DNA from 2 places in the Aeromonas enterica genome. Region 2 is predicted to be linked to the other one. Evidence: predicted binding sites of a transcription regulator. Region 2 holds the regulator's gene; the other holds the start of a gene.
The links. Region 2 encodes MetJ, which represses methionine synthesis genes. Its sites were predicted from a motif close to AGANNTCTAGANNTCT; they were not measured.

Region 1: a site for MetJ is predicted at 4,842-4,857, ahead of metN (methionine ABC transporter ATP-binding protein MetN). Genes of this name have one in related genera too.

Annotation. Positions count from the first base shown of each region.
Region 1 covers NZ_JBSTYL010000001.1:19,831-35,347, reverse strand. The annotation lists gene tsaE (tRNA (adenosine(37)-N6)-threonylcarbamoyltransferase complex ATPase subunit type 1 TsaE) at 1-434, opposite strand, end outside; gene ACW5XD_RS00145 (NAD(P)H-hydrate dehydratase) at 443-1,954, opposite strand; gene queG (tRNA epoxyqueuosine(34) reductase QueG) at 2,015-3,157, shown strand; gene ppgK (polyphosphate--glucose phosphotransferase) at 3,241-3,999, shown strand; gene ACW5XD_RS00130 (hypothetical protein) at 4,065-4,520, opposite strand; gene metN (methionine ABC transporter ATP-binding protein MetN) at 4,992-6,035, shown strand; gene ACW5XD_RS00120 (methionine ABC transporter permease) at 6,016-6,669, shown strand; gene metQ (methionine ABC transporter substrate-binding lipoprotein MetQ) at 6,696-7,496, shown strand; gene rfaH (transcription/translation regulatory transformer protein RfaH) at 7,592-8,092, shown strand; gene ACW5XD_RS00105 (HAMP domain-containing methyl-accepting chemotaxis protein) at 8,256-10,232, opposite strand; gene ACW5XD_RS00100 (EAL domain-containing response regulator) at 10,271-11,482, opposite strand; gene ACW5XD_RS00095 (ATP-binding protein) at 11,463-15,517, opposite strand, start outside.
Region 2 covers NZ_JBSTYL010000003.1:185,830-201,346, reverse strand. The annotation lists gene exeL (GspL family type II secretion system protein ExeL) at 1-470, shown strand, start outside; gene exeM (GspM family type II secretion system protein ExeM) at 467-958, shown strand; gene exeN (GspN family type II secretion system protein ExeN) at 1,056-1,814, shown strand; gene ACW5XD_RS05000 (helix-turn-helix domain-containing protein) at 1,877-2,710, opposite strand; gene tyrS (tyrosine--tRNA ligase) at 2,858-4,126, shown strand; partial or broken gene yrfG (GMP/IMP nucleotidase) at 4,268-4,935, opposite strand; gene nudE (ADP compounds hydrolase NudE) at 5,084-5,692, shown strand; gene cysQ (3'(2'),5'-bisphosphate nucleotidase CysQ) at 5,738-6,559, shown strand; gene ACW5XD_RS04975 (aromatic amino acid transport family protein) at 6,965-8,236, shown strand; gene ACW5XD_RS04970 (tRNA-binding protein) at 8,308-8,646, opposite strand; gene ACW5XD_RS04965 (helix-turn-helix domain-containing protein) at 8,731-9,489, opposite strand; gene metJ (met regulon transcriptional regulator MetJ) at 9,528-9,851, opposite strand; gene metB (cystathionine gamma-synthase) at 10,062-11,234, shown strand; gene ACW5XD_RS04950 (bifunctional aspartate kinase/homoserine dehydrogenase II) at 11,234-13,690, shown strand; gene ACW5XD_RS04945 (hypothetical protein) at 13,825-14,418, shown strand; gene ACW5XD_RS04940 (LysE family translocator) at 14,571-15,194, opposite strand; gene ACW5XD_RS04935 (antibiotic biosynthesis monooxygenase family protein) at 15,191-15,517, opposite strand, start outside.

The DNA.
Region 1 (15,517 bases), on a different contig from region 2:
CCAATCGCAGTGCGAGCCTCTATCAGAGCCTCACGCTGCTCGTTCACATAAGTCAGGGTAATGTCCAGATCGGGAGCCGGCAGCCAGCCGTCACCCTTTTCGGGCCACTCCACCAGACAGAGGGTATTGGCGGCAAAGTAGTCCCGAATGCCCATGAACTCCAGCTCTTCCGGATCGGCCAGGCGGTAGAGATCGAAGTGGTAAACCTGCCACTCGGCCAGTTCATAGGGCTCGACCAGGGTGTAGGTCGGGCTCTTGACCTTGCCCTGATGGCCCAGCCCCTGCACCCAGCCACGGGTCAGGGTGGTTTTTCCGGCCCCGAGGGAGCCGTGCAAGAACACCGTGGTCGCCTGCTGGCAGGCGTGTGCCAGACGGCCACCCAGTGCCACTGTTGCTGCCTCGTCCGGCAGTGTCATCATCAACTGTTTTGCCATGTTCTTCTTTAACTTGTTATGGTGTCGGGATTAACCAGTCGACGGATAAAAGGCAGCAGGTCTGATGCCAGCATGCCCCGCTCTCCGTCTGCGGCGGCCAGATCGGCCGCTTCCCCGTGGATCACTGCGCCCAGCCGGGTTGCCTCGACGGCAGACCAGCCCTGGGCCAAAAGGGCGGCGATTATACCAGATAACAGATCGCCCATGCCGCCACTGGCCATGCCGGGATTGCCCTCGTCGCAGAGCGCTATCCCCTGGCCGTCGCAGATGAGCGTGCCCGCCCCCTTGAGCAGCACGACGCCGCCAAAAGCTTGCTGCAAGCGCTGCACGGCGGCAAAACGATCTGCTGCAATCTCGGCAATGGAGCAGCCCAGCAGGCGGGCCGCCTCACCCGGGTGAGGCGTCAGCACCCAATTATCCTGATGACGGGGACATAGCGCCAGCCAATTCAATCCATCGGCGTCCAATACCAGCTGTGCCCCCTCAATGACCAAGGACTCAAAATGGCGGCGACCCCATTCGTCCTGACCGAGTCCCGGCCCCACCAGCCGTACCGAGGCCCAGCACTCATCCGCATCTGCCTGCGTATTCATCAACTCGGCTTGATAAAGGCTGACGGAACCATGACTCGGGTGCTGACATACCCGTACCAGACCGGCCCCTGCCCGCAGGCAGGCAAGACCCGCCAGCACTATGGCCCCCTGCATGCCCACATTGCCCCCCACCAACAGCACCTTGCCGTGGGAACCCTTGTGGGCCGAGCGCTGGCGCGGTGTCAGCAGGTGTTTGAGGCCGGGGTAATCGATCCGTTCGGCAGCCGCTTGCAGACCAGCCTCCGGCGTGATGCCAAGGGGATCGCAATCGAGCCGGCCGACACCATCCACCCCCTCGCCAGTGAGCATGCCCTGCTTGATACCGATGAAGGTGAGGGTGCGGCTGGCTCGGACCAGGGCCCCCATGGCACGACCCGTGTCGGCATCGAGGCCGGAAGGGAGATCCACCGCCAACACAGGGGCGCCCAAGCCATTGATTGTTGCGACGATCTTTGTCAGAAGCGGCGAGAGAGGGGTATGGACACCCGTACCGAGCAGTGCATCTATCACCAGATCCGGCGGCGGCAATGAATCCAGCTCGCTCGCGCCGGCCATCAGCACACTCCCCCCCAGCGCCAGCCACTCATCCGCGGCCCGCCTGGCATCCCCTTTCAGCTCGGCAGGCTCCCTGGCAGCGATCACCAAAGGCTCGAGACCGATCTGCCTGGCGAGGCGCGCCAGCACATAACCGTCCCCGCCGTTGTTGCCGGGGCCGACGAAGATCCACCAGTTGCAACTCTGCGGCCAATGGTGGGTGGCATAGATGCGCAGCGCCGCACCGGCACGCTCCATCAGGGCGTAGAGCTCCTGCCCTTCGCGCTCGGCCCAGCGCTGCTCCAGCGCGCGGATCTGTTCAGTCCGCCACAGGGATTGTGGTAAACTGCGCACCTCTTTCCCGCTGATAACATCCCCGATGACCTGTACCATGATGGCTCCTGACTTTCATCCATTGGCTCTGGCTGACACACTCCGGGTACCCGATGCGGCATGAGCACGCCTGATTTTCAGCAGTTGGCCCACGATATCAAGCTATGGGCGAGCGAGCTAGGATTTGACCAGGTCGGCATCACGGACACGGATCTCAGCCTCGAAGAGCCCAGGTTGCAGGCCTGGCTGGATGCCGGCCATCACGGCAGCATGGACTACATGGCCCGCCACGGCATGATGCGGGCCAGGCCTCACGAGCTGCTGCCGGGCACCCTGCGGGTGCTGTCAGTGCGGATGAACTACCTCCCCTTCGAAGCCGGTTTCGCCGCCACCCTGCGCGACCCGACCCTCGGCTACATCAGCCGCTACGCCCTCGGCCGCGACTACCACAAGGTGCTGCGCAACCGCCTCAAACAGTTGGGCGATCGCATAGAACAACGCTGCCGGGAACTCTGTCAGGCCACGGGAGAGTGGCGCCCCTTCGTCGACTCGGCCCCCATTCTGGAGCGGCCGCTGGCCGCCAAGGCGGGACTGGGCTGGATCGGCAAGCACTCGCTGCTGCTCAACGAGTCGGCAGGTTCCTTCTTCTTTCTGGGAGAGCTGCTGATCAGCCTGCCGCTACCCCTGGATGCCCCTGTGGAAAAAGAGCAGTGCGGCAAGTGCGTGGCCTGCATCAATATCTGCCCGACCGGCGCCATCATCGCGCCCTATGTGGTGGATGGGCGCCGCTGTATCTCCTATCTCACCATCGAGAACGACGGCCCCATCCCGGAAGAGTTCAGACCGCTGATGGGCAATCGCATCTATGGTTGTGACGACTGCCAGCTCATCTGCCCCTGGAATCGCTATGCGGATGTGAGCCCCGAGTCCGACTTCAGCCCGCGCCCCAACCTGCATCGCCCGCCCCTGCTGACACTGTGGCGCTGGAGCGAAGCCGAGTTCCTCAAACATACCGAGGGAAGCCCGATCCGGCGTATCGGCTATCAGCGCTGGCGCCGCAACCTGGCGGTGGCGCTCGGCAACGGCCCGGCCACCCCGGACGTCATAACCGCGTTGCAGCTGGCGCAGGATGAGGCGGAGCCCATGGTGGCCGAGCACATAGCGTGGGCGCTGGCGACCCTGGCCCGGCGCCAGCAGGATGACAGCAAAAAAACCCGCTTGTTGATCCGTTGCATCGAAAAAGGTCTGCCGGATCACGCATAAGCGATCTGCCCCTTGCCGGATACAAGCCATTTTTTCATGCTCTGCCGACGGTTAACCGTCGGCACTATAAAAGGAACAATCTGATGCAGATGTTGGGAGTGGATATCGGTGGCTCGGGGATCAAGGGATGCCTGGTCGACACTGCTACGGGCGAGCTGATTGGCGAACGCCATCGTCTGGTGACGCCGCAACCGGCCACCCCGGCTGCCGTTGCACATACCCTCAAGGCACTGGTGGAACATTTCCAATGGAAGGGCCCGGTGGGCTGCGGCTTTCCTGCCACCATCCACAACGGCATCGCCAAGAGTGCGGCCAACATCGACAAGAGCTGGATTGAAACCGATGCCGCTCACCTGTTTGCCGATGTGACCGGCCTGCCCTGCCATGTGCTCAACGATGCCGATGCGGCTGGCCTGGCCGAGATGCGCTTCGGTACCGGCAAGGATCGCAGCAAGGGAGTCATCATACTGGTCACGGTCGGCACCGGCATCGGCACAGCCGTGTTCGTCAATGGCCAACTGCTGCCCAACACCGAGCTGGGCCACCTGATGCTGGAGGGCATGGTTGCCGAGCACTACTGTTCGGATGCGGTGCGCAAGCGCGAGGATCTATCCTGGGGGCGCTGGGGTAAACGCTTCAACAAGTACCTGGCCAGACTGGAGTTTCTGTTCTCCCCCGATCTCTTCATTCTGGGGGGCGGCAGCTCCTCCAAGCTCGACAAGTTCATCGACAAGATTGAGACTCGGGCTCCCCTGATAGCGGCCGCCAACCTCAATCAGGCCGGCATCATAGGCGCAGCCCTCCATGCCGCCGAGCTCAGCCTGGAGCAAGCCCCCCGCTGAGCCGGACGCTTGGCAGATGATGAAAGAAGCCCGGTATCTGCCGGGCCTTTTGATTGCCCCGTGTGCTAGATATCATCGAGCCTGTGTACTCCGTGCACCAGCCGGGTCAGGCGGGTCTGCTCCAGCGATGACAGCGCACTCAGCAGTGCGGCCGTCTCTTCCGTCGGACACTCGCGGGCCAGGTGACTGAGCTCACCGATGAGTTTCTCCTCCTGACGGCACACTTGCTGCACTATGTCCTGGGTCTGCGCCATGGCAGGCAGTGACAGCCGCTGGATGTCAGGCAACAGATCCTCGCTGAACCCTCGCTCAAGCCAGGTCTCCCTGATCCCGTCCCCCAGCTGGCCCAGATAGTCGTTTAGATGGACCCTGGCCGCCTCCTCCCGCTCTTGCAGATAGGCCAGCAGCAACCGACTGCGCTCGCCATCCACCTCGGCCATCAGTCGCCCGTAGCAGAGTCCGAGCTGGTGATGAACCTGTTCCAGATACAGCAGCAAGTCCTTGATCTGTTGAAATCGCATTGCTCCGCCCTCCTGCATATCATGCTATTTCAGTATAAAAAACAGGCAATTGCAATCCAAGCCCAAGCGCTGCCCTTGTTGCGCTGCATCAAGACGCAGGCCAAGAAAGCAACGATCAGAACAAAGTGGAATGATTTGTGCCGATCCGGTAGCGATTGCAGCATGACCGGGCAAACCCGAATCGAGACTAATAAAGAAGTAGATAAGAACACATTTACCATTTGATATTCGGCGATATGGCTACACTGCCAAATACAATATTGATGTGAGCCAGATCACCGTCCGCGTTAGTTGGCAAACGGGAATCCTTATCACTTTTTTAGACGTCTAGAAGTATAAACACGCGTTGACACAGCCATCCAGACATCTTAGCATCATCCTCCATGATGACAGAGCAACCCAGTGGAACCTCTGCCCAATTCACCCGCCTGTAGCGCCCTGTGCTTTAAGGCTGTTAGCACGGAAGAATCCATGATTAAGTTGAACGGTCTCAACAAAGTCTACGGTAAAGGCAGTGATGCCGTGCACGCGCTGCGTGACGTGAGCCTGCATGTGCCACAAGGCAAGATTTTCGGGGTGATCGGCGCCTCGGGGGCCGGCAAGAGTACCCTCATTCGCTGTGTCAACCTGCTGGAGCGCCCGACAGAAGGCCAGGTCATCGTCGATGGTCAGGACCTGGTCGCCCTGCCGGAGCGCGAGCTGACCCAGGCCCGCCGCCAGATCGGCATGATTTTTCAGCACTTCAACCTGCTCTCCTCCCGTACCGTGTTCGCCAATATCGCGTTCCCGCTGGAACTGGCAGGCTGGAGCAAGGCCCAAATCCAGGCACGGGTCGATGAATTGCTGGCCCTGGTCGGGCTGGAAGCCCGTGCCCATGCCTATCCGTCCGAGCTGTCAGGCGGTCAGAAGCAGCGTGTCGCCATCGCCCGGGCGCTGGCACCGGCCCCCAAGGTACTGCTGTGTGACGAGGCCACCTCGGCTCTGGATCCGCAGACCACCCGCTCGATCCTGACCCTGCTCAAGGAGATCAACGTCAAGCTGGGGCTCACCATCCTGCTCATCACCCACGAGATGGACGTGGTGAAGGGGATCTGCGACGAAGTGGCCATCATCAGCGACGGCAGCCTGATCGAACAGGGCGAGGTTGCCTGGTTCTTCAGCAACGCCAAGACCCAGCTGGCACGGGACTTCATCCACTCCACCATCCATCTGGAGGTGCCGCAGGAGTATCAGGACAGGATGAGTGCAGAGCGGGTAGCCAACAGTTATCCGCTGGTAAAGCTCGGCTTTACCGGCAGCACGGTCGATACGCCACTGATTTCCGAGGCGAGCCGTCGCTTCAATATCGACATCAGCATCTTGAGCGCCGATATCGAGTATGCCGGGGGCGTCAAGTTCGGCTTCCTGCTGGCAGAGCTGTTCGGGGATGAGGCCCAGTGCGAGGCGACCCAGCAGTTCCTGATAGACAACCATATTCAGCTGGAGGTGATGGGCTATGTCCGAAGCAATGATTAATCTGCTGGTCACAGCGCTCGGCGACACCCTGCTGATGGTGTTTGCCTCCGCCCTGTTTGGCTGTCTGCTCGGCCTGCCGCTGGGTGTGGCACTGCACGTGACCAAGGCGGGCCAGATCCTGACCAACCCGGCCCTGAACAAGTTGCTCGGCATTCTGGTCAACATTGGCCGCTCGGTGCCCTTCATCATTCTGCTGGTTGCCATTATTCCGCTGACCCGGCTTATCGTCGGTACCAGCATAGGCACCATAGCCGCCATAGTGCCGCTGACCATAGGTGCCGTGCCCTTCATCGCCCGTCTGGTGGAAGGGGCCCTGATGGAGGTGCCGGACGGCTTGCTGGAAGCGGCCAAGGCCATGGGTGCCAAACCCCTGCAAATCATTACCAAGGTGCTGCTGCCCGAGGCCCTGCCCGGCATCGTCAACAGCGTCACCATCACCCTGGTCACGCTGGTGAACTACTCCGCCATGGCCGGTGCCATCGGAGGCGGTGGTCTGGGTGATGTGGGTATTCGCTACGGCTATCAGCGCTTTGACCCCACCGTCATGCTGGCAACCGTCGTCATTCTGGTTTTATTGGTTCAACTCATCCAGAGCGCAGGTGAGCGCCTGGTCAACACATGTGATCATCGTTAATCGTCGATTTCTGACAGGAGGTTTTTATGAAATTTGGCATTAAATCCGTTGCGGCTGCCCTGCTGGCTGGCCTGGTTCTGGCCGGTTGTGGCCAGAAAGAAGAGAACAAGACCCTGAAAGTAGGCGCCATCGCCGGGGCGGAATCCCAGCTGGTGGAAGCCGCGGCCAAGGTCGCCAAGGACAAGTTCGGTCTGAACGTCGAAGTCGTTACCTTCTCCGACTTCGCCACCCCGAACGTGGCCCTGAATGATGGCAGCATCGATCTGAACGCCTTCCAGCACAAACCGTATCTGGATAGCCAGGTCAAGGATCGCGGCTTCGATCTGGTGCCGGTCGGCAACACCTTCGTCTACCCCATCGCCGGCTACTCCAAGAAAATCAAGGCTCTGGCCGATCTGAAAGAGGGCGCGCAGATTGCCGTGCCGAACGATCCGACCAACCTGGGTCGCTCCCTGATCCTGTTGCAAAAGCAGGGTCTGCTGACCCTGAAAGAGGGTACCGGTCTGGAAGCAACCGTGCTCGACATCGCCAGCAACCCGAAGAAGCTGAAGATTGTTGAACTGGAAGCGGCCCAGCTGCCCCGTTCCCTGGAAGACGTGGATCTGGCCATCATCAATACCGTCTACGCCTCCCAGATCGATCTGCTGCCAAGCCGTGACGGCCTGTTCGTGGAAGACAAGGACTCCCCCTACGTCAACCTGATCGTCTCCCGTGGCAACAACAAGGATGACGAGAAGGTCAAACAGTTCGTCCAGGCCTTCCAGAGCGACGAAGTGTACAAAACTGCTGACGAACTGTTCAAAGGCGGCATCGTCAAAGGTTGGTGATCACTCACTCTGCAAAAAAGGCCACGCCAAGCGTGGCCTTTTTTATTGCCGCGGTTATCATAACCGGGAGCACGGCAACACGAACGTAACAGAACATGAAAAAATGGTATCTGGCCTACTGCAAGCCAAAGGAAGAGGCCCGCGCCCGCGCCCATCTTGAAGCCCAGGGGATTGAATCCTATTACCCCATGGTAGAAATCGAGAAACTGCGGCGGGGCAAGCGTGTCCCGGTGCGGGAACCCATGTTTCCCAACTATCTGTTTATCTATGTGGATCTGGAAGAGGTCACCCCTGTCACTCTGAAGTCGACCCGTGGCATCAGCCGCATCATTCACTTCGGCAAGGAGTGGACCTCCATCAGCAGTCAGCTGGTCTATCAATTGATGAGCCGCGATGACAGCGACGAGGCGCGAGCCAGCTACGCCAACCTGCCGACCCAGGGTGACAAGGTGTTGATCGAATCTGGCCCGTTGGCCGGATTCGAGGCCATCTATCTGGAACCGGATGGGGAGAAACGCGCCATCCTGCTGGTCAGTCTGCTCAATCAGGAGACCTCCAGCAGTTTCGACAACCAGGCCTTCCGCCGTCTGGACTGACCCTCATCTGGCGTCCATGGCGAGCAACGCCTTACTCTTTCTGGTCAATCTGCTCAATCAGGAGACCTCCAGCAGTGTCGACAACCAGGCCTTCCGCCGTCTGGATTAAAAAAACGGGGCAGGCCCATCAGCCTGCCCCGTTTTTATGCCGCCTCGCTCCGCCTCAGGCCTCCCGTTCAAAGCGGCTGATGACGGACGTCAGCCGTCCCGTGTCCTGCGCCAGTCTGGCCACTATCTCCTCCCCCTGCCGGCTGCGCTGGCTCGACTGTCGGCTCAACCCGGCAATCTCCTCCACCGTACCCGCCACCTCCTGGGCAACCCGGGACTGTTGCTCTGTGGCGGTGGCGATCGCCCCCAGCTGACCGGACAGATCCTGCACCAGCTGCAGCATGGCACTGAGCGTCTCCGTCACCGACGCAACCGCATCCCGGCCCTGCTCCACCAGCTGGGTTCCGCTGCCGACCGTGCTCACCGTCTGGCGAGTCTGTTGCTGGATGCTGGCGATGGTCTGGCTGATCTCGGTCGTCGACTGGCTGGTACGGCTGGCGAGCAGACGCACCTCATCGGCCACCACGGCAAAACCGCGCCCCTGCTCTCCCGCCCGCGCCGCCTCGATGGCAGCATTGAGCGCCAGCAGATTGGTCTGCTCGGCTATGGTGGCGATAACCTCGGTGACGCGTCCTACCTGTTCACTCTGGGTGCTGAGCAGCCCCATGGCCTGATTGGCCTGGGCAATCATGGTCGCTATTTCCTGCATGGTGGCGGTCATGCGGCCGAGGGCGTTGCTCCCTTGCCGCGTCTGCACCTCGGCCTGCTGGGCTGCCCGGGCCGCATCGGCTATGTTGCCTGCCACATCCCGGGTGCTGACCGACATCTGTTCGATCGCCGCCGCCACCGTATCGACCCGCTGATTCTGGCTCGCCAGATCGGTGACGATGGCCCGGGTGGTGTCGCCGACCTCGACGCATGCCCCCTCCACCTGCCCCACAGCTCCCTGGATCTCGCCGACCAGCTGGCGCAGCTGCTGCGACATCTGGTTGATGGAGCCCGTCAGCCCACCCAGTTCATCCTGGCTCTGCACCGGCAGGGGGCGGGATGGCAGCCGGCCGTTGGCTACCAGATCGGCGCGCACCACCAGGCTGGCGATGTCCCGGGTCAAGCGGCGACTGAACAGCAGCGCGACCAGGGTGCCCAGCACTATGACGGTCAAGGTGGCCAGCAGCAGGGTGCGGTTGATGGTTTGTCCGGCGCTGGCCATCTTGTGGCCCATGCTGTCCACCTCGGCACTGGTCTGGGTGACCTGGGCCGCCAGCTGGCCTGCCAGCTGGGTCAGCGCAGGTTCGATATCGGTCGCCATCAGGTAGTTGGCCTGATCCCAGTCCGGGGCCTGACGTTTGCTGATCACCTGCCCCACCAGCTCGGCGAAGGGAGCGGACATCTCTTCAAACAGCGACCAGATCCCCTTCTGCGCCTCGGTAAAGTTGGCCTGCTGCTGTTTCACCTCGGCGACACGCTGCTGGTGGAACTGATAGTAGTCCTGATACTTGGTTCGATACTCGGGATCACCCGAAATGAGGAAGTCACGCAAGGCGGAGAGCGCATTGGAGAGGCCATTGTAGGCATCCCCCACCTGCTTGAGCAGCAATCGGCGATCCCCCGGCAGCTGATCCTGCGGCGTGGCCACCTCTTCATTGGCAAAAGATTGCAGCTGATCGAGAGCGGATTCCGCCAGCGGGCCCGCTTCCAGCAGCATGAGCGTGTGGGCGGGCAGGTTCTCCTCGGTATGGGCGATGGCCCACACCTTCTCCTGATTGCCCTTGAACGCCTTGAGAGATTGCGCGAGGGCCGGCGTGAACGGCTGCTGCTCGATGGCCTGCCAGGCGCCTTCCCACTCCTGTTTGAGGCGGGCGGCCTGGGCCGGGTCCTTGCCGAGGATGAGGTAACCGCGCAAGGAGGAGACGGTCGCCACCAACGCCTTCTGGCGTGCTTCATCCCGCTGCAGGGCAGGCAGTGCCTGCTCCAGCAGATTGGATGCGGCCTGCCCGATCCGACCGAGCTGGTGATAGACCAGAATGGAGGAGAGGATCACCAACAGGTTGATAAAACAGAAGCTTAGCAACAACTTGCTTGAAATTTTCATGAACGTCCTTGTTCGACTGTGGGTATGTTGCCCGACACTCAGTCCCCGATCAGACCCGGTAACCGTTCGCGCCAGGAGTCATGCCACCCCATCAATTCATCGCGCGGCATGGGCCGGGCTGAGAAGAAGCCTTGACACACGTCGCACCCCAATCTGGCCAGCAGTCGCCAGGTCAGTTCATCCTCAACCCCCTCGGCGACCGACTTGAGTCCCAGTTTACGGGCCAGTTCGATACTGGACTCTATTATGGCCAAACGTGAGGGGTCCTCATAGCAGCGATCGACGAAGGAGCGATCCAGCTTGAGCTCGGTGAAGGGCAGCAGGGCCAGCTGCTGCATGGAGGAGTAGCCGGTCCCGAAGTCATCGATGGAGAGCCCGAAGCCGTGCATGCGCAGGCGGGTCAGCACCTCCAGCGACTTGCCCAGATCCTTCACGAACGAGCTCTCCGTCACCTCCAGGGTGATGAGCTCGGGGTTGATGCTCCAGCGCTGGCACTGGTTGATCAGGGTGTTGCAGAGATCCCCCTCGATGAGGGAGGTGGTGGAGAGGTTCATCGACAAGTTGAGGGATAGACCCGTCTGCTCCCACAGGTGGCCATCGCGCAGGGACTTGCTGATGATCACCTCGGTCAGCTGGTCGATGAGCCCGTTGTGCTCCGCCAGCGGAATGAAGCGAGCCGGTGAGATGAGGCCATAGTCCGGGTGCTGCCAGCGGGCGAGCGCCTCCATGCCGACCCACTTCCCCGAGCCAAAGCTCACCTTGGGCTGATACCAGGGCAGTAGCTGATCCTGCTCCAGCGCCTGACTCAGCTCATCCAGGGTCAGACTATGGCCGTCCTCCTCCAGGGCCCGTTCCTGCTGTGGCCGCCAGGCACCGATCAGCTGGCTGATCTGCTGCTGGCTGGAGGGCTTCTCAATGCGCCCCAGCACCTGCAGGCCATAGGCGGCGCTCATTCGCAGCACGGCTTCAACCACGTCATCTTCCAGCGCGCTGGAGAGGATGATGCCGCCACGAAAGCCGCCGAGGGAGAGGCGGCGCAGCAATGCCATGCCATCCATGCCGGGCATGCGCAGATCGCAAAACAGGATGTCTACTTGGTGGCTCTGACACATGGCCAGCGCCTCCAGCCCGTCCTGAGCCTCCAGCAGGGAGGGATAACCGAGCCCACGGATCTGGTGCATCAGAGCCTTGCGTTGGAATGCGTGGTCTTCCACCACCATGATCACCAACTCATGCTGTGTCTTGTTCATCGAGCCATAGTCCAATTTCGCGTGTAATAGAATTCATCAGCGCCTGTACTGTCTGGCTCAACTCGGTGAGTTCTTCCAGCTGCTTCAGACGGGCCGCCGCTTCGAGCCGAGCCGCTTCCTCTGCCAATGCCAACTGCCCCACCATGCGGGCAGCTCCCTTGATGCGGTGCGCCGTCTCCACCAGGGCATGGGTATCCTGGCGAGCCACCGCCAGCATCATGTCATCGCCATCCTGGCGGTTGGAGTCCAGGTATTCCCGCGCCATGCTGCGGGCCACCTCCTCATCTCCAAACAGCGAGATCCAGCGTTCCCCCTGCTTCCTGGCCGATTCAGGAGGTTGTGGAACCGCCTCTTCCACCGGCACGACCACCGGCAGCCAGCGGGCCAGCATCTGGCGAAGGGTATCCAGGGTGTAGGGCTTGAACAGCATGTCGTTCATGCCGGCCTGCTGCATCTGCAGGCCGGCCCCTTCCGACGTATCGGCCGTGACGCCGATAATCGGAACCATTTCACCCTGCGCCCGCAGTGCCCGGGTCAAGGTGTAGCCATCCATCACCGGCATGTGGCAATCGGTCAGCAGCAGGGAAAAGTCCTGCCCCTGCCAGGTACGCAGCGCTTTTTCGCCATCGTCCACCACCTCGGCATCCACCCCGAGAATGGCAAGCTGGCGCGCCAGCAGGGCGCGATTAATGGGATGATCGTCGGCCACCAGCACCCGCCCCTGCAATTGAGCGGCATGGGCCTGCACCGGATGGATCGCTTTTTCCCCCAGCAACTGGTGGCAGGTTTCCAGCAACAGATCGGGGTAAAGCGGCGATTGACCCAAACGCCACCAGGCATCCGAACTCATTCGTCCGCGCAGCGCCTCCAGCGGGGAGAGCACTATGCCCTTGAGGGGGGATTGCTGCAAACGCGTCAACCACTCGCTGCCCAGAGCCTGCTCGAGCCAACCCTCCTCGGCTAATAACAAACCACTCACCGGCTGCTGCCACTGCTGTGGATCCAGACGATGCAATCTGGCCCCCAATCGCTGCATGGCAGACTGCAGGGCGGCATCCTCGCCAAACAGCCACCATTGCTGGCCTGCCAGCGGCGGCGCATCCCATTGGCACTCCGTCAACGGGAAACTGAACGTCAACCGGGTTCCCTGACCCGGTTTGCTCTCGAGAGTCAGGCTGCCCCCCATTTTCTGGGTCAGCTGATGACAGATGGCCAGCCCCAGCCCTGTGCCACCGAAGCGTCGGGTTATGTCGGACTCCACCTGTTCGAATGGGGTAAACAGGCGATTCTGCTTCTCTTCGGCAATGCCGATACCGGTATCGCTGACGGTAATGAGCAGTTGCTCGGCACGATAGCTGACCTGGATGCGGATCTCTCCCCGCTCGGTGAACTTGATCGCATTGTTGAGCAGATTGGAGAGCACCTGCCCTACCCGCACGGCATCGATACGGGCCCGATCTGGCACTTCTGGCGCCCACTCCAGCGTCACCTTCAACCCCTTGCCATGGGCCAGGGTGGCATGGCCGCGGATCACATCGCAGATGACGGAGGCGAGGCGACCATCCTGATAATGCAGTTGCAGCTGGCCCGCCTCTATCTTGGAGAAGTCGAGCACGTCGTTGACCAGATAGAGCAGGTTGTTGGTGGACGTCATGACGTTGCGCAACATGTAGCGCTGATCTTCGTTCAGCTCACTCATCTGCAACAATTCCAGCATGCCGTGCATGCCGGAGATGGGAGTCCTGAGCTCGTGGCTCATGGTGGCCAGGAAGCGGCTGCGCACCTGCATCGCCTGTTCCGCATAGGCGCGCGCCTCTCGCAGCTCGTGCTCCTGGCGCTTGAGCGCCGTGATGTCCTGGATCACCCCGTTGAGGATCAGGTCCCCCTCTTCCTGCGGCACAAAACTGCCGCGCACTTGCAAATAGCGATCCCCTTCGGGACGCGCAACCTTGACTTCCAGATCGAGCCGCGCCAGCGTCTCGGCATGATTGGCCACCTTGCTGACAAAGTCCTGCAGCGCCTCTTCGGTAAAGCCGAACACCTCGCCACCCGATTCGGCCGACAGGATCTCCTGCTGGCTGGTACCCAGAATCTCGCTCGCCCCCTGCGAGGCATACAAGAAACGGCCCTTGCCAGGCCCCTGCCACAGGTATTGATAAACGATGCCCGGCATGCTGTCGGTGATCTGGGTGAGCCGGGTCTCCGCATGACGGGCCCGCGCCTCGGCCTCCTTGATACGGGTCACGTCGGTGAGCACAGTCAGTACGCCGAGCATGTCCCCGTTCGGGGAGCGGTAGGGGCGCTTGACATAGATGACGTGAAACATGGAGCCATCCTGACGACGACTGTAACCCGCCCCTTCCAGTTGTTCGCCGCTCTGCCACACCTCCAGCTCCTCCCTGAGTACCCGTTCCCGCTCCTCGGGCGGCATGCCGTCGAGATCGTAGCAATCATCGTCGACCTTGGCGCCGATGAAGGCATCCCGGTATGCCTGATTGCACAGGCTGATGGATTGCTCCCGGTCACGCAGCGCCACCATGTTGGGCAGGGAATTGAGCAGGGTCTGCACGAAGGTCAGCTGCTCGTTCAACTTGTGCTCGGCCACTTGGCGCTGGGCGATCTGGCGGCGCAAGGTGCGGTTCCAGCCGATGAACAGCAAGGCGCTGAGCAGGAAGGCGCCGATCCCGAAAGAGGACCAGAGCAGCACGGTAGTCGGATTGATACCGGTCTGGATGCTCAAGGAGAGCCATTTGTGTTCCAGCTTCTCCAGTTCCTCCGGCCGGATGGAGAGCAGCACCTTGGTCAGGATCTGCTGCAGCATGGGATCCTGCTGGTGTACAGCCATGGCGATAGGCACCCGCAACTCGTTGCCGGAGAACACCACCTGATAGCGATGGTTGAATCCCTTCTGCAGCGCCTGCTCCAGGGTCGTCATGCTCATCAGCACATAGTCGACCTCATGCTGATCGAGCAGGGGCAGCAGCTTGGTATCGCTGCTGACCGTTACCGGATTGGCCCCTACTTCCTGAAGTATCAGCTCCTCGACCGAACCACCGACTATGCCCACCTTGTGGCCCTTGAGTTCACTGAGATTGTCCAACTGCTCTCCCCCCTGCCTGGCGGCAATCACCCGATGGATGAAGGCGTAATCCGGGGTAAACAGGCTGTACTGACGCCGAACGGCTGTGGGGGTAATGGCCGGAATGAGGTCCAGCTTGCGCGACTTGAACAGCGCCTGAGTCTCGACCCAGCTGCTGGTCGGTACCAGCGTAAATTTGAGGCCGGAGCGCATGCTGAGCAGTTTGAGCAGGTCGGCGAGAAATCCCTTGAGCTGGCCGCTGCCGTCGATCTCGCTCACCGCCGGCCAGTCGGGGGCGACGCCGAATCTCAGGGTCGGGTGCTGGGCCAGCCACTCCAGTTCGCTCTGGTTGAACACGATCTGGCGGGGGCCATTGGCCAGTTCGTAGTCGACTATGCCACCGGTCTCCAGAATGCGGCGTCGCTCATCAAGGGGAATATCGTTGAGTGCCAGTTCCAGCAGGCCCAGCAGGCCCTGATTGTTGGGACCCACCGCCATGGCCAGCGAGGTATCCGTCACCCAGTCAGGGGTGATCACCTTCAGACTCGCCTGCTGTTGCAGGCGCTGCAAGCGAACCAGCGCAGGCAGATCGGACAAGTAGGCATCCGCCAAGCCCTTCTTCACCATGAAAACGGCCTCATCGCTGCTGTCAGCCTCTACCAGTTGCGCCATGCCCAGCTGCTTCAGCTCCTCACAGGAGCTGAAGCCATGTTCACACACCCAACGCAGTTGACGTGCTGCCGGCAGGGTCAGCAGGTCATTCCCCTTCGCCAGCAAAATGCCACGGGGCAGCCCCATGAGATCCGACGTGAAACGCATTTTCTGTTGACGCGTGTGGCTGGGAGTTACCCCGATCAGCATGTCAACTTCACCGTCAAGCAAAGCTTGCTGGGCGCCTGCATAGTAGGGATAGGTCTTGTAGCGCAGAGTCAGCCCCAGCCGAGCGGCAATCTGGG
Region 2 (15,517 bases):
ACTGGTTGCAGTGGCGCAAGGTGGCCGTGGTGGCCGGGCTCTTGCTGCTGGTGGCGCTCACCCAGCGTGGCGTGCACCTCTATCAGCTGGCGGAGCAGGACAAGGCCCTCAAGGCCGAGATCCGGCAGGTCTACACCCGGATCTTCCCGGGGGAGAACCGGATCGTCAACGTGCGCAGTCAGATGGCACAGCACCTCAAGCAGCTGGGGCAGACCCCGCAGGATGGCATGCTGATGTTGCTGACCGAGCTGGCGCCCACGTTTGCCGAGGTACCGGGTCTCAAGCCCGAGGTGCTGCGCTTCGATGCTGCCCGGGGCGAATTGCGCTTGCAGGTGACGGCGCCCGGGTTTGCCGAGATAGAGCGTTTTCGGGAACTGGCAGGCAAGCGCTTCGCGGTACAGCAGGGCGAGGTGCGCAGCACCGAGGGCAAGGTCGAGGGGGCACTGGTGCTGAAGGGTAAATCATCATGATGGACAAACTACAAGGCTGGTGGCGTGGCATCAGCGCCCGTGAGCAGCGCCTGGTGGCCGTCGGCGGTAGCTGTCTGCTGATCGGGTTCTGCTACTGGGTCGTCTGGCAACCCATTGCCAACCGCATCGACGAGCGCGAGCGGCAGGTATTGAGTCAGCAGCAGACCCTGGCCTGGCTCAAGGAGAAGGGCGAAGAGGTGCTGGCGATGCAGGGCGGCCAGGGTCGTCAGATCGACACCAGCGGCACCCTGGAAGGGGTGGTGAACCGCACCGCCTTCAACCAGAAGATCAAAATTGCCCGGTTGCAGCCCCAGGGGCAGGAGCTGCAGGTGTGGATCGACACGGTGGCGTTCGATGATCTGCTGATCTGGCTGGCGACTCTGACCGATCGGTATGGCGTGCAGGTGCAGGTCATCGAGGTGGCCCGCGAGAACCTGGCGCCGGGTCTGGTCAAGGTCAGACGCTTGCAGTTGAGTCGTCCCCAATGACCCCAAGCGTGCTGAGCGCCGTCCGGTTTCCGGCATCTCGCTCCGGTATGATTTCGGGCCTGGCCAAGGCCAGATATTTGCAATCGAGTCGTTTTCTATGAAGCAAAAAGTACTGATCGCCATCCTGTTTCTGGTGGCCTATCTCGGTTTTCTGCTGGTGAAACTGCCAGCCACCCTGGTGGTGCGCCATCTGCCGTTGCCGCCCAACCTGGTGCAGCTGGAAGGGGTGAGCGGCACCCTCTGGAGCGGCCAGGTCGCCCGGCTGCAATACGCCAGCGAGTCGCTGACCCAGCTGCGCTGGGAGCTCAACGGCTGGTCGCTGCTGCGCTTCGCCCCCGAGGTCTCCCTGCGTTTCGGTGATCGCAGCGGCCTCAATGGCCAGGGCGTGGTCGGCTGGAACGGCGCCGCCTTTGGTCGCGACATCACCCTCAACGTGCCCGCACCCTGGGTGCTGGATAGGGTGCCCATGCGGTTGCCGTTCCCGCTGACGGTGGCGGGCCAGCTGCAGCTCAAGGTCGATCAGTTTGCCCAGGGCAATCCCTGGTGTGACAACCTCTACGGCAACCTCCATTGGTATGGTGCCGATGCCGATACCCCGGCCGGCAAGCTGCCGCTGGGGGATCCCGAGCTCAAGTTGACCTGCATCGACTCCCGGCTGGTGGCCGAGCTCAAGCAGGGCTCGGAGGCGGTGCAGGTGATGGGCAAGCTGGAGCTGCAACCCAATCGCCAGTACCTGTTCCAGGGTACCCTCAAACCGGGCCCGGAACTGCCGGACCAGATGAAGCAGGGGTTGCCCTTCCTCGGTCAGCCCGACGGTCAGGGGCGCTTCCCGCTGCGCTATCAGGGTCGCATCTGACGACATCGTCTGCCGGTCTGGAAAAAGGATGAACAGGGCCCTGCTTCGGCGGGGTCCTGTCGTTATGGGGTCCCTGTCTCGCCGCTCGGTGCCGTAATGAGGTGGTTCAGAAAGAAGCTGAATAGCTCGGCCCGTGAGCCGAGCCGCAGTTTGCCATAGAGGTGTTTGCGGTGATTCTTCACTGTGCCGCTGCCAATGCCGAGCTCGGCGGCAATGGCTTCGGTATCCAGCCCCTGCAACAGTAGGCCCGCCACCTGCCGCTCGCGCCGGGTGAGCCGATCCCCGCCCACACTCGCCATCGCCTGCTCTACCGCACTCCTGAGGCTGGCGCTGTCTGGCAGTGCAGTGCTCTGGGCCAGTAGCGGCTGGCTCTGCTGCCACTGTTGGCGACACAGTGAATGTACCAGCGGAAACAGCTGCTCCAGCCTCGCCAGCTCGTCACAGCTGAGGGAGCTGCGTTTGTCGAGGCGTCCGAGAAACAGCATGAGCGTCAGTCCGTCCCGCACCGGCAGAATAAGCCCCACCTCCTCCTGCCAGCCGGTGGCCTGATAGAAGTGGTGGCGATACTCGGGATCCAGCCGCCCTTGTGACACCTGTGCCAGGGTCCAGACCCCGGCAGGCAGCCCCTCGGACAACGCCTGCATGAAAGGATCCTGACTGAAGTGGCTGGTGAGGTAGCGGTCAAACAGCAGGGCCCGCTGGTGGTTCAGGTTGTCGTAGAGGTAGACGGGCCTTTGCCCCACTCCGAGCAGCAGGGCGCAGTCGAACGCCACCTGCTGCTGGATGAGGCGCACCAGGGCTGCCGAAAAGGCGCTGTCGTGCAGGGCATCGACGACCTCGGTCAGCGTGGTGGTGAGCAGATCGGCGGCACATTGCTGGGATAGGGGCTGGGTCATGGCGGCTGGGCTCGGGGCTGCGGGGACAGGCTCCCCAAGATGGCCGCAATGCTAGCACGAGAGTTACAAAACTGTCCCCCAGGGGACATATCCGCCACGGGCCAGAGCGGCGAGTATGGCCACTTTTCCCCTGCTGCTGGAGCACCCATGATCAACCCCCACCTGCTCGATGAGCTGACCGAGCGCGGCCTTGTGGCCCAGAATTCCGATCCGGCGGCGCTGGCCGACCATCTCGCCACGCCGCGTACCCTCTACTGCGGGTTCGATCCCACCGCCGGCAGCCTGCATATCGGTCATCTGGTGCCGCTCTTGATGCTGCGGCGCTTCCAGCTGGCGGGCCACACCCCGGTGGCACTGGTGGGCGGGGCCACAGGCCTTATCGGCGATCCCAGCTTCAAGGCAACCGAGCGCAGCCTCAACAGCGCCGACACCGTGCAGGGTTGGGTGGCCAGCCTGTCGGCCCAGATCAAGGCGCTGCTGCCCGCCACCGACGCCCTGTCGGCCCCTGTGCTGGTCAACAACGCCGACTGGATGGGGCAGATGTCGGCCCTCGATTTTCTGCGCGACATCGGCAAACACTTTTCGGTCAACGCCATGCTGGCGCGAGAATCGGTGCGCCAGCGGCTGGCCCGCCCGGATCAGGGCATCTCCTTTACCGAGTTCTCCTACGCCCTGCTGCAATCCCAGGATTTTGCGGTGCTCAACCAGCGGTTCGGCTGCACCCTGCAAATCGGCGGCAACGATCAGTGGGGCAACATCACCAGCGGCATGGATCTCACCCGCCGCCTCCATCAGGCCCAGGTGTACGGCATGACGTTGCCGCTCATCACCAAGGCGGATGGCACCAAGTTCGGTAAAACAGAGGGTGGCGCTGTCTGGCTCGATCCTGCGCTCACCTCGCCCTATGCCTTCTACCAGTTCTGGCTCGGCACGGCGGACGAGGATGTCTACCGCTTCCTGCGCTACTACAGCTTTATGCCGCTGAGCGAGATTGCCGACCTGGAGGCGGAAGATGCCGAGCGGCAAGGGCGCAAGCAGGCCCAGCAGGTGCTGGCGGACGAGCTGACCGAACTGGTGCACGGCAAGGCGGCGCTGGCGGCGGTACGGCGCATCAGCGAGCTGCTGTTTTGCGGCGAGGTGGCCCGCCTCGGCGAGAGCGATCTCGCCCAACTGGCGCAAGACGGCATGCCGAGTTGCACTGTCAGTGGTGAGATGGATCTGGTCACTTTACTGGTCAGCTGCGGTTTGGCGAACTCCAAGCGCATCGCCCGCGAACTGCTGGCGGCGGGAGCCATCAGCCTCAATGGTGTCATCAAGCAGGATGAGCAACTGAGTGCAAAGGATCGGCTGTTTGGCCGCTACCTGCTGCTGCGCCGGGGCAAGAAGCAGTACCAGCTGGTGGCGTGGCAGGGGTGAGGCGACCGGGATCGACAAGGGCTGCCTGGGCAGCCCTTTTGTTTATCCGCTGCCCGCTGGGTCAGCGGCAGCCATCCGGCGTCATCGTGGAAGGGATGGGGGAGGCTGTGCCTGGTTGCCCAGATGCTCCCCTGCCTCGGCTTACACGGCCAGCGGCAATAACTCGGCGTAATCGCGGATCGCCGGGAAGGCGGTGATGTGCTGCTCGGGCTGGCAGCTGTCAGGGTTCTGGATGGCGAGCTGATAGCCGATGCCGTAGTCGGCGGCGGCCCGCAGGATCCGCTCGCTGTCATCCACAAACAGGGTGCGGGCCGGATCGAACGCCAGCCGCTGTGCCAGCGCCTGCCAGCAGTGCTGGCTCTCCTTCGACCAGCCCAGCTCGTGGGTGCTCACCATCAGATCCAGATGATCAGCAAGACAGAGCTGCGCATCCTTGACCGACAGGCTGGCGGGGTGGGCGTTGGTGAAGAGCACCAGCCGCTTGCCTGCTGCCCGCAGCTCGGCCAGAAAGGGGATGGCGTTGGGCCGCCACCGGATCTTCTCCAGCAGCTCCTGCTTGAGGGCGCGTATGTCCAGCCCCAGGGTTTGGCTCCAGTAATCCACGCAGTACCAGTCGAGGGTGCCGCTGACGGCGTGATAGTGCCGATCGATCTGCGCCTTGGCCTCCGCCAGTGGCAAACCGAGGCGCTCGGCATAACGCTCGGCACCAGTTGCTGCCAAAGGTGGTTGTCAAAATGGAGATCGATCAGAGTGCCATCCATATCGAGCAGAACTGTATCTATCTGGTGCCAGGGCAAGGGGGTCGACATGGGGCTTCTCGCGGTCAATGAGGGTGGGGAAAACAGGGCGGCATTATAACGGATTTTTCCGTCTGCTTTCGCCGCTTTGCCCCGTGGTGTTCGTTCGGGGAGTCGTTTACTCTTGAAGCACGATTTTTTAACGAGCAGCCAGCGCCCGATGAGTGACCACCACAATAGCAAGCCCGAATACCTCAGTGTCGACACCATGGCGCATGACAAGAGCAAGCCGGAGATCCTCAAGGCCGAAATAGTGGCCGAGAGCCGGCTGTTCAAGGTGGAATCCCTGCATCTTAAATTCAGCAATGGGGAGGAGCGGGTCTACGAGCGGATGCGCGGCGGCAACCGGGGCGCCGTCATGGTGGTGCCGCTGTTCGATGCCCACACCCTGCTGCTGGTGCGCGAGTACGCGGCGGGCACCCACTCTTACGAGCTGGGCTTCCCCAAGGGGCTGATAGATCCGGGCGAGAACGCCTTCGAGGCGGGCAACCGGGAGCTGATGGAGGAGGCGGGCTTCGGCGCCAACAGCCTGATCCCCCTCAAGCAGGTGTCGCTGGCGCCCGGTTACTTCTCCAGCCGGATGGACATACTGCTGGCGCGGGATCTCTTCCCGGAGCAACGGATCGGCGATGAGCCCGAGCCCCTCGAGGTGATCCCCTGGCCCCTCAACCGTATCGACGAATTGCTGGCACGACCCGACTTCAGCGAGTCGCGCAGCATCAGTGCCCTGCTGCTGGCCCAGAAGTGGCTGGCGGAGCAGGAAAACTAGCCCAAGCGTGGGCAAAGGCAATAAATAAAAACAGAGGATAACAAGATGCAGGAGTTGTTGGCCTGGGTTCCTAGGGTCAAGGAGATCGCCCGCGAAGCGGGCAGGATCCTTCACGAAATCTATCACGGCGGTCAGTTCGAGCGTCAGCTGAAGGAGGATGCGACCCCGGTCACCAGTGCCGATCTTGCTGCCGATGCCTACCTCAAACAGGCGCTGTCGGCGCTCACCCCCCATGTGCCCGTGCTGACCGAAGAGGCGGCCGATGTGCCCTTCAGTCTGCGAGCCAACTGGCGGCAGTACTGGCTGGTGGATCCCCTCGACGGCACCGGTGAGTTCATCGCCGGCAGCGGTGACTTCGCCACCCTGATCGCCCTGGTGCGGGACAATGTGCCCGTGCTCGGTGTCATCTACGCCCCCGAGTCCGACGTGCTCTACTGGGCGGTGCGCGGCCACGGCGCCTTCAAGGAGGTGAACGGCGAGACCTTGCCCATCAGCGCCATGCACCACGAACACGATCAGCCCGATTCGCTGGTGGTGGCCATCAGCCGTCGCCAGAAGCTGGAGAACCTGACCCGCCGTCTCAATCCGGCCATCAACTACGAGCTGATCCCGCTCGGCTCCAGCTCCCTCAAGTCCTGCTTGGTGGCGGAAGGCGCGGCCGACTGCTACGTGCGGCTCGGTCCTACCGGCGAGTGGGATACCGCCGCCGCCCAGTGCATCGTCGAGGCGGCTGGCGGTCGCATCCTCAGCCTGGCGCTGCAGCCGCTCAGTTACAACGAAACCGAGTCGCTGGAGAACCCGGACTTCATCGTAATGGGGGATCCGGATCTCGCCTGGGGCAAGATCCTGGCCCATCAGGCTGGCTGATGCTCTGCCGCCAGACGACACAAACAGGCGGCCTCAGGGCCGCCTGTTTGCTTGGTGTGATCCGCTGGTTTTATCGCAGATGAGCAGGGATATCCGCTGGCAAAGTACGATAATGACAGTGGATGATCACAATCCTTCCTGAGTAATTGGCATGAATTTCATGTAATGCTGAAAACGATCCGCTGGGCAAAATAAAAAAATGAGTATGAATAAGAATTTGGTTTTATATTTCATTGAAGCTTAGTTTTGTAGTTTTACTCAATTATGTGATCCCGATTGGATTCCCAATCTCACTGGTTGAAGCCCATTATGGTAGTGATATGTTTCAGTCCCGCTTTTTGAGAATTAAATCCTGATAAACCACAATAAGCTCAGATTAAAATACTGACAAAGTGTGGATTAGTAATGAGTTTATCTGTAGACGTCGTAAAGGATTTGTCCGGTTCCCAGCCCGCCGTTGCCAGCACCAGCCGCTGGCGGCGTCATGACACCCACTGGGCGATCAGCCTGTTTGGTACCGCCGTCGGCGCCGGCATCCTGTTTCTGCCCATCAACCTGGGTCTGGGCGGGATCTGGCCCCTGGTCATAGTGGCCGTGCTGGCCGGTCCCATGACTTTTCTGGCTCACCGCGGGTTGGCGCGCTTCGTGCTCTCCTCCTCCCGCCCTCACGCCGATTTCACCGAGGTAGCCGAGGAGCACTTCGGCAAGATGGCCGGCCGCCTCATCTCGGCGCTCTACTTCCTCTCCATCTTCCCGATCCTGCTCATCTACGGGGTGGGGCTGACCAACACGGTGGAGAGCTTCATGGTCAACCAGCTCGGCATGGCCACCCCGAACCGGGTGATGCTCTCCGGCCTGCTGGTGTTCGCCATGATCGCCGTGATGATGGCGGGGGAGAAGGCGATGTTGCGGGCGTTTGCCTTCATGGTCTATCCGCTGGCGGCCATTCTGGCGGCGCTTTCCTGCTATCTCATTCCCCAGTGGCAGTGGCCGGAAGTGACCGCGTTTGAAGGGGTTAGCTTCCTCAATACCGTCTGGCTGGCGCTGCCGGTCACTGTATTCGCTTTCAGCCACGCCGCCGCCATCTCTGGCTTTGCCAACGTGCAGCGGCGGGAATATGGCGAGCAGGCGGAGGCCAAGAGCGGCCTGATCCTGCGCAATACCACCATCATGCTGGTGGGCTTCGTGCTGTTCTTCGTCTTCTCCTGCGTGCTGAGCCTCTCCCCGGCCCAGCTGGCCGAGGCCAAGGCGCAGAACGTTTCCGTGCTCTCCTATCTTGCCAACATCACCGACAACCCGGTGATCGTGACGCTGGGGCCGCTTATTGCCTTCATCGCCATCAGCTCCTCCTTCCTCGGCCACTTCCTCGGTGCCCGCGAAAGCCTCAAAAGCCTGATTGCCAAGCCCACCGGCCTGTCGCTGGCCAAGGCGGACCGGCTCGGCATCGCCCTGATGTTCTTCGCTATCTGGGGCGCCGCCATCATCAACCCGGGCATTCTGGGGCTGATGGAGACCCTCTCTGGCCCGGTCATCGCCATGATCCTCTTCATCATGCCGGTGGTGGCCATCTACAAGGTGGAGGCGCTGGCCCGCTTCCGCCAGGGCTGGACCAACGGCTTCATCCTGCTGACCGGGTCGCTGGCGGTCTCGGCGTTGATCTTCAGCCTGTTGAAGTAACAGCGAGCTGTGGCAAAAAATGAGAGAGGCGACCCCGGGGTCGCCTCTCTCATTTCATGGGGCCAACGGCATCAGCCCAGCTTGGCGCCGTTCTCCACCGCCTGCTCCGGGATGGCCATCACTACGGCGCCGTCGGCCCGATAGAAACCGGTCAGCAGAAACTCCGACTGGATTGGGCCTATCTGTTTGGGGGGAAAGTTGACCACGGCGACTATCTGGCGTCCCACCAGATCCTCCGGGCGATAGAGATCCGTTATCTGGGCGCTGCTCTTGCGCACCCCGAGCTCGGGGCCGAAATCCGCCCACACCTTGTAGGCGGGCCGGCGCGCCTCGGGGAAGGGCTCGACCCGCACCAGGGTGCCCACTCTCAGTTCCACCATCTCGAAATCCTGCCAGCTAATGGTCTGCATCTTGGCTCCTCCTTTCACACACCTTGCATTGGCCTCAGCATGCCTCGAAACGGTGCTGACTGTCTTCGGTGACTGGCCGCCCTGTTACGGCGAAAGGCCGTTTTGCTGGCGCCAGAGGGAGGGGGGCAGCCCGCTCTCGATCAGGAAGCGCTCGCTGAAGGCTCCCTGATTCTGGTAGCCGCAGCGACTGGCGATCTCGCCTATGGGTAGCTGGGTGTGGGCAAGCAGGGTGCGTGCCAGCGTCATGCGCCGCCCCCGAATGTAGTGGGAGACGCTCATCCCCAGCTGCTGACGAAAGGCGTGCTTGAACTGGCTCTGACCGAGGCAGGCGATGGCGGCGAGCCGTTCATTGGTGAGGGGCTCGGCGAGGTGGGCCTCGATGTGGCGCTGCACCTTGAGGATACGGGCAGCAAGACGCGGGGGAACAGAGGAGTGCACTCCTTGCCCTTGTGCCAGCAGGGAGAGCCACACCTGCTCCATACCCGCCACCTGGCGACCCGCTACCACCATGTGGTGCAGGAAGGCGAGGTAGTGGCGCTGTGGCTCGTCCAGCTCGATAAAGGGGCGAGCCGCCAGATCGCCGGGGAGCCAGTCACTCTCCTGCACCAGAAACGAGAGGGCGGGATCGGCGGCGTAGTCGTGCCGCTCGCCGGGGGCTATCACGCAGGCAAAACCGGGGGCGAGGCGGCGCCCCTGACCCTGCACCTCGATCTCGATGGGGCCGTCCAGGGGGATCACCAGCTGGGCGAAGTCGTGGCTGTGGCTGCGGATGTCGCTCTGGTAGCGACGCAGGCTGAAGGGGGAGGCGGCGGATTGCAATGACGCGGCCCGGGGCCGCGTCATCTTCAAAAAGGGTTTGCTGTTTGGCATCTGCAGCAGGATTACTCGGCGTCGAAATCTTCGATCTCTTTGCCCAGCGCTTCCATGATGGCGCGCGCCTCGGCGGGGACGCTGTCTGGATGATCCTTGCGCAGATCGTCGTCGCAGGGCAGCGGCTGGCCGGTGAACGCGTGCAGGAAGGCTTCACAGAGCAGCTCACTGTTGGTCGCATGACGCAGGTTGTTCACCTGGCGACGGGTGCGCTCATCGGTCAACACCTTCAACACCTTGAGCGGGATCGAGACGGTAATCTTCTTGACCTGTTCGCTCTTCTTACCGTGTTCCGCGTAGGGGCTGACGTAGTCGCCGTTCCACTCTGTACCCATGATCCACCTGTTCTCGTTTGGCCGTGAGCGCGGATTTTAACCCTTGTGGAAATTAATGGCAATCCAACAGCAAAGCCATTTAGACGTCTGGAAGTGTTGACGGCTTTTTTGTGCTGGCGTAAGGTAGTTCACCATAGGCCAGCAATGGCAAGATAGCCGTGGCAGAAGCAGAGCGGCCATCGCCCAGAGACAGTTCAAGGAGAGAGTGACATGACCCACAAGGCCACCCAGGCGGTACGCACCGGGATTGAGACAGACACACAGCACGGTGCCGTGGTGCCGCCCATCTACCTCTCCAGCAACTACACCTTTGCCGACTTTGGCGAGCCCCGTCAATACGATTATGCCCGTTCCGGCAACCCGACCCGCACCAATCTGGCGGACGCGCTGGCGGCGCTGGAAGGGGGGGCCGGTGCCGTGGTGACCGGCACCGGCATGGGGGCCATCCATCTGGTGACGACGGCCCTGCTCAAGACGGGGGATCTGCTGATCGCCCCCCACGACTGTTACGGCGGCACCTGGCGCCTGTTCGAGTATCTGGCAGCCAAGGGCCACTACCGGGTGCAGTTCGTCGATCAAGGGGATGACTCCGCGCTGGCCGAAGCGCTGGCACAGAAGCCGGCGCTGGTATGGGTGGAGACCCCCTCCAACCCCCTGTTGCGGGTGGTGGACATTGCCGCCATCGCCGCCTCCTCCCATGAAGTGGGGGCTCAGGTGGTGGTGGACAACACCTTCCTCTCGCCGCTGTTGCAACAGCCGCTGGCGCTCGGTGCCGACCTGGTGGTGCACTCCACCACCAAGTACATCAACGGTCACTCCGACGTGGTGGGCGGCGTGGCCATTGCCAAGGAGCAGGCGCTGGCCGAGTCGCTGGTGTGGTGGGCCAACTGCCTGGGGCTCACCTCCGGGGCGTTCGACTCTTACCTCACCCTGCGCGGCTTGCGCACCCTGGCCCCCAGATTGCGCGCCCATCAGGAGAACACGGATCGCATCCTCACCTTCCTGCAGCAACAGCCGCTGGTCAAAAAAATCTATCACCCCAGCCTGCCGACCCATCCGGGCCACGATATTGCGCGCCGTCAACAGTCCGGCTTCGGCGCCATGCTAAGTTTTGAACTCGATTGCAGCGAGGCCGGATTGCGCACCTTCCTCGCGGCCCTCACCCTCTTCTCGGTGGCCGAGTCCCTCGGCGGGGTGGAGAGTCTGGTGGCCCATCCGGCCAGCATGACCCACAGGGCCATGACACCGGCGGCGCAGCAGGCGGCGGGCATCAGCGCCCAGTTGTTGCGGCTGTCGGTCGGCATTGAACACGGTGAAGACCTGGTGGCCGATCTGGCTCAGGCTTTTGAACAGGCGCAGCAGGCAGAGCAGGTAGCGAAGTAATGGAACAGCAGCAACAAGGAGAGATCGCGGTGGCAACAGAAGCAGGATTGAAGCGGCGCCATGTGCACAAGTTTGGTGGCAGCAGTCTGGCGGATCCGGTCTGCTATCGCCGGGTCGCGGCTATCGTCGAGCAGCAGGTTGGCGGAGATGAACTGATCGTGGTTTCTGCCGCCGGCAAGACCACCAACCGGTTGATCCAGCTGGTGGAGCTGGCCGAGGCGGGGGACGAGGCCGCCGGTGAAGCCATCACCGCCCTGCACGCCTATCAGCAGAGCCTGATCGACGGCCTGCTGGAGGGGGATCTGCAGCTCGACTTGAGCCAGCAACTGGCCGACGACATGCAACTGATCGCCAAGACCCTGGAGGGGCAGTTTGACCGCTTCGCCCGCAACGGCCTGCTCGCCTTTGGCGAGGTGTGGTCGGCGCGCCTCTTGGCGGCCCTGCTCACCAGCCGCGGCGACAAGGCCATCTGGCTCGATGCCCGCAGCTTCCTGCGCGCCGAGGACGGCGCCCTGGTCAAGGTGGATACTGCGCTTTCCAGCGAACTGCTCAAGGCGCGGCTGGCCGAACATGCCGGTCGCATAGTGGTGACAGGTTTCATCGCCGCCGACATGGAAGGGCGCTCCCTGCTGCTCGGTCGCAACGGCTCCGACTACAGCGCCAGCCTGCTGGCCCTGCTGGCGGACGGCGAATCCACCACCATCTGGAGCGACGTGGCCGGGGTCTACAGCGCCGACCCGCGTCGGGTCAAGGAGGCGCGCCTGCTGGAGCGTCTGAGCCTGGCCGAAGCGAACGAGCTGGCCCGCCTCGGCTCCTCGGTGCTCCATTCGCGCACCCTGCAGCCGGTGGCCGACAGCCGCCAGCGCCTTACCCTGCGCTGCAGCTACAACCCGGATGAGGGCTGCACCCATATTCTGCGCCGGGCGCCGCGCTCCGGTGGCGCCCGCATCGTCTCCTCGGTGGACCAGATTGCCCTGATCGAGCTGAAAGTGCTGCCGCAGACCCATTATGAGCAAACGGTGGCGGCCATCGAAGCCCATCTGGCCCGCCACCGCCTCAACCCGCTCACCCTGCAGCGCCAGCCGGATCGGCGGGTGCTGCGTCTGGCCTACACCCTGGAAGTGGCGGAAGGGGCGTTCGAGCTGCTGCGCGACTTCCAGCTGCAGGGCAGCTTCACCGGCCTGATCCAGAAAGAGGGGTTCAGTCTGGTGGCTTTGGTGGGTGCAGGGGTGACCGACAACGCCGAGCAGTGTCACCGCTTCTATCAGTTGCTGGCGGATCAGCCGCTGGAGTTCGTGCAGGTGGCCAGAGATGGCCTGAGTCTGGTGGCCGTCGTGCGCCAGGTGGTGCTGGAGCCCCTACTTATCGCTCTGCACAGCGCCCTGTTCAGCCGCCCGACCCGGGTCGGCCTGGTGGTGTTCGGCAAGGGCAACATAGGCGGCCACTGGCTGAGCCTCTATGGCCGCGAGAAGGCGCGGCTCGAACATGAACTCAATCTGGCGCTGACTCTCTACGGGGTGTTCAGCTCGGAAGGGGGCCTGCTGGACGAAGAGGGACTGGATCCCCTCAAGGTGCAGGACAAGTTCAACCCCAAACCGCTGATCTGGCCCGAGCTGCTGGCCCAGCTTGAGCAGCACAGTTTCGATACCCTGATTGCGCTGGACATGACCGCCAGCGAGACGGTGAGCCGCTACTACCCGGACTTCGCCCAGCTCGGCATCCACATCATAGCGGCCAACAAGTTTGCCGGTGCCGCCGACAGCGAGTTCTACCAGCGCATCAAGCAGAGCTGCCGCGATCATCAGGTGCAGTGGCGTTACAACGCTACCGTGGGCGCCGGGCTGCCGATCCAGTCCAGCATCCAGATGCTGCGCCAGAGCGGCGACCGCATTCAGGGGGTCTCCGGCATTTTCTCCGGCACCCTCTCCTGGCTGTTCCAGCAGTATGACGGCAGCCGCCCCTTCTCCGAACTGGTGGACGAGGCGTGGCAGCACGGCCTGACCGAGCCGGATCCTCGCGAGGATCTCTCCGGCCAGGATGTGCGTCGCAAGCTGCTGATCCTGGCGCGAGAGGCAGGCTTTGAACTCGACTCTGCCGACATCGAGCTGGAGAACCTGGTGCCCGTGCCCCTGCGCAAGGTGAGTACGGATCAGTTCATGGACAGGCTGAAAGAGTTGGACGGCCCGATCCAGAGCGCCTTCGAGGGAGCCAAGCGCCTCGGCAAGGTGCTGCGTTACGTCGCCCGCTTCGAGCACGATGGCAAGGCGCGGGTCGGGCTGGAGGCACTGGAGCCCCACCACCCGTTCGCCAACCTGCTGCCGTGCGACAATATCTTCGCCATCGAAAGCGACAGCTACCGCACCAACCCGCTGGTCATCCAGGGGCCGGGCGCAGGCCGCGAGGTAACGGCGGCGGCGATCCAGTACGATCTCTGGCAGATCTGTGCCTCTCTCTAAGACACATGGTGGGGAGTGTGATCCACCTATCTAACCGAATAAAAAGGCACCATAGTGGCGCCTTTTTTCTTATATATACCGTAATAATGCGTTATCCATATCTTAATCTGCTGACATAAGGACGGATCTTTTCCATGGACGGTAATGCAAATACAGATGTAAATAAGGAGAAGAAAGAGCAAGTGATATTGCTCTATGGGAGATGTCTGCTCAATCTTCAGCAGTTTGAGCTTTTGCTTAAGCGGGTGCTTCCGTCGCTGAAGATGGAAGGCAATATAGATACGCTGGAAGATAATCGAAAGGTGGATGCACAGGCGCTTAGCCGAAAAATGCTGGGGCAGCTGATTGGCGAATTTGTAAGTCGTATGGGTGAAAGCAAAAATGAACCTGAGCTGGATGCTAAAATTGATAAGCCTTATATCCACTTTAAGTTTGAATTAGGTAATATTGAAGAGCATTGTTTACGTTTACAGAATCTGCTTGAGATGCGTAATGAATTGGTGCACCATTTTCTTGAAACGTTTCCGCTTAATTCAGACGAGAATTGTGAGAGTGCATTAATTCACTTGGCTCATATATCCATGAAGATTGAAGAAAACCGCCTAGCGTTTAGAGCCATGTTGAAAGCATTTGAGGCGTGGCGTAATTATCTATATCAGCTTTTGAGCTCCGATGCTGACATGTCCCTATTGTTTGGTGAAGAGCTATCGGAGTCATCTGATAGGTAGTCGAAGATAATATTGAAGGAATGTGCACACGCGCTGTTATCTCAATCTTCTCGTCATTGACGGCTCTTTGCCATCCGTTCCAAAAAAAGGGCGCCAATCTGGCGCCCTTTTTCTATGTGTGTTGCAGTCTGTCAGACATTCTCCCTTCGCTATCAGGAACTCAACATCCAGCCTGCTGCAAACCCCAGAAACAGGACACCGCTGGCACCGTTGTAAAAACGGCGAATACGCGTGTCCAGCAAGTAACGGCTCGCCTTGTGCCCCACTACTGCATATCCCCAGTAAACGCAGAGGTGGATGAGGGTGGTGGTCAGTGCCATCAGACCCCACTGAGGCATGAGCGCACGTTCAGCGTCGACAAACTGGGGTAATAGCGCTACCACAAACATCAGGGCCTTGGGGTTAGAAAGCGTGACCAGAAATGCTTGGCGAAACAGTTTCCAAACCTGCGTTGGCCCGGCGTGCTCTGCTGGTCCCTTGGTGACCGTGTCGACAGGAGTGATCAGTAACCGTATGCCGAGATAGCCCAAGTAGGCACCTCCCGCATATTTCATTACCAACACAATGGGCGTCGCAGTTTGCATGGCGGCAGACAGACTCAGGGCACTAACAGCCATCAGCCCCTGAAAAGCCACCACATTGCCCAAGACACCGATAACGGCAGCACGAACGCCATGAGTCAGGCCATTGTGGATCGCCAGCCAGACGGATGGTCCAGGTGATAGCAGCAGGGTGGTGATAACAGCCAGGAAGGCCAGAAAGCTCGTTAGCGTCATGACCTATGCCTCCATATCGTTGGGCCTGACAGCGGATCGCTGCAGCTTGCAGCAGGACCATATTCTCGTATCACGTGACAGACTCGAATGCGGTACTCATGAAATAGCTCATTTTTCCCCCGAGCCTGGGCCACCTTATGGTCATGGTGCGTACGCCATGCTTGAATGGCTGCTTCACTCTCCCAGTACGACAAGGAGAGATAGGTTTGCGGGGCATTCAAATTCTGGAAGCGCTCGACGCTGATAAAGCCCTCGACCTTTTCCAGCTCTTCTTTCAAGACGGCAGCGGCATCAAGATAAGCCTCAACCCCTTGCGGAAAGGG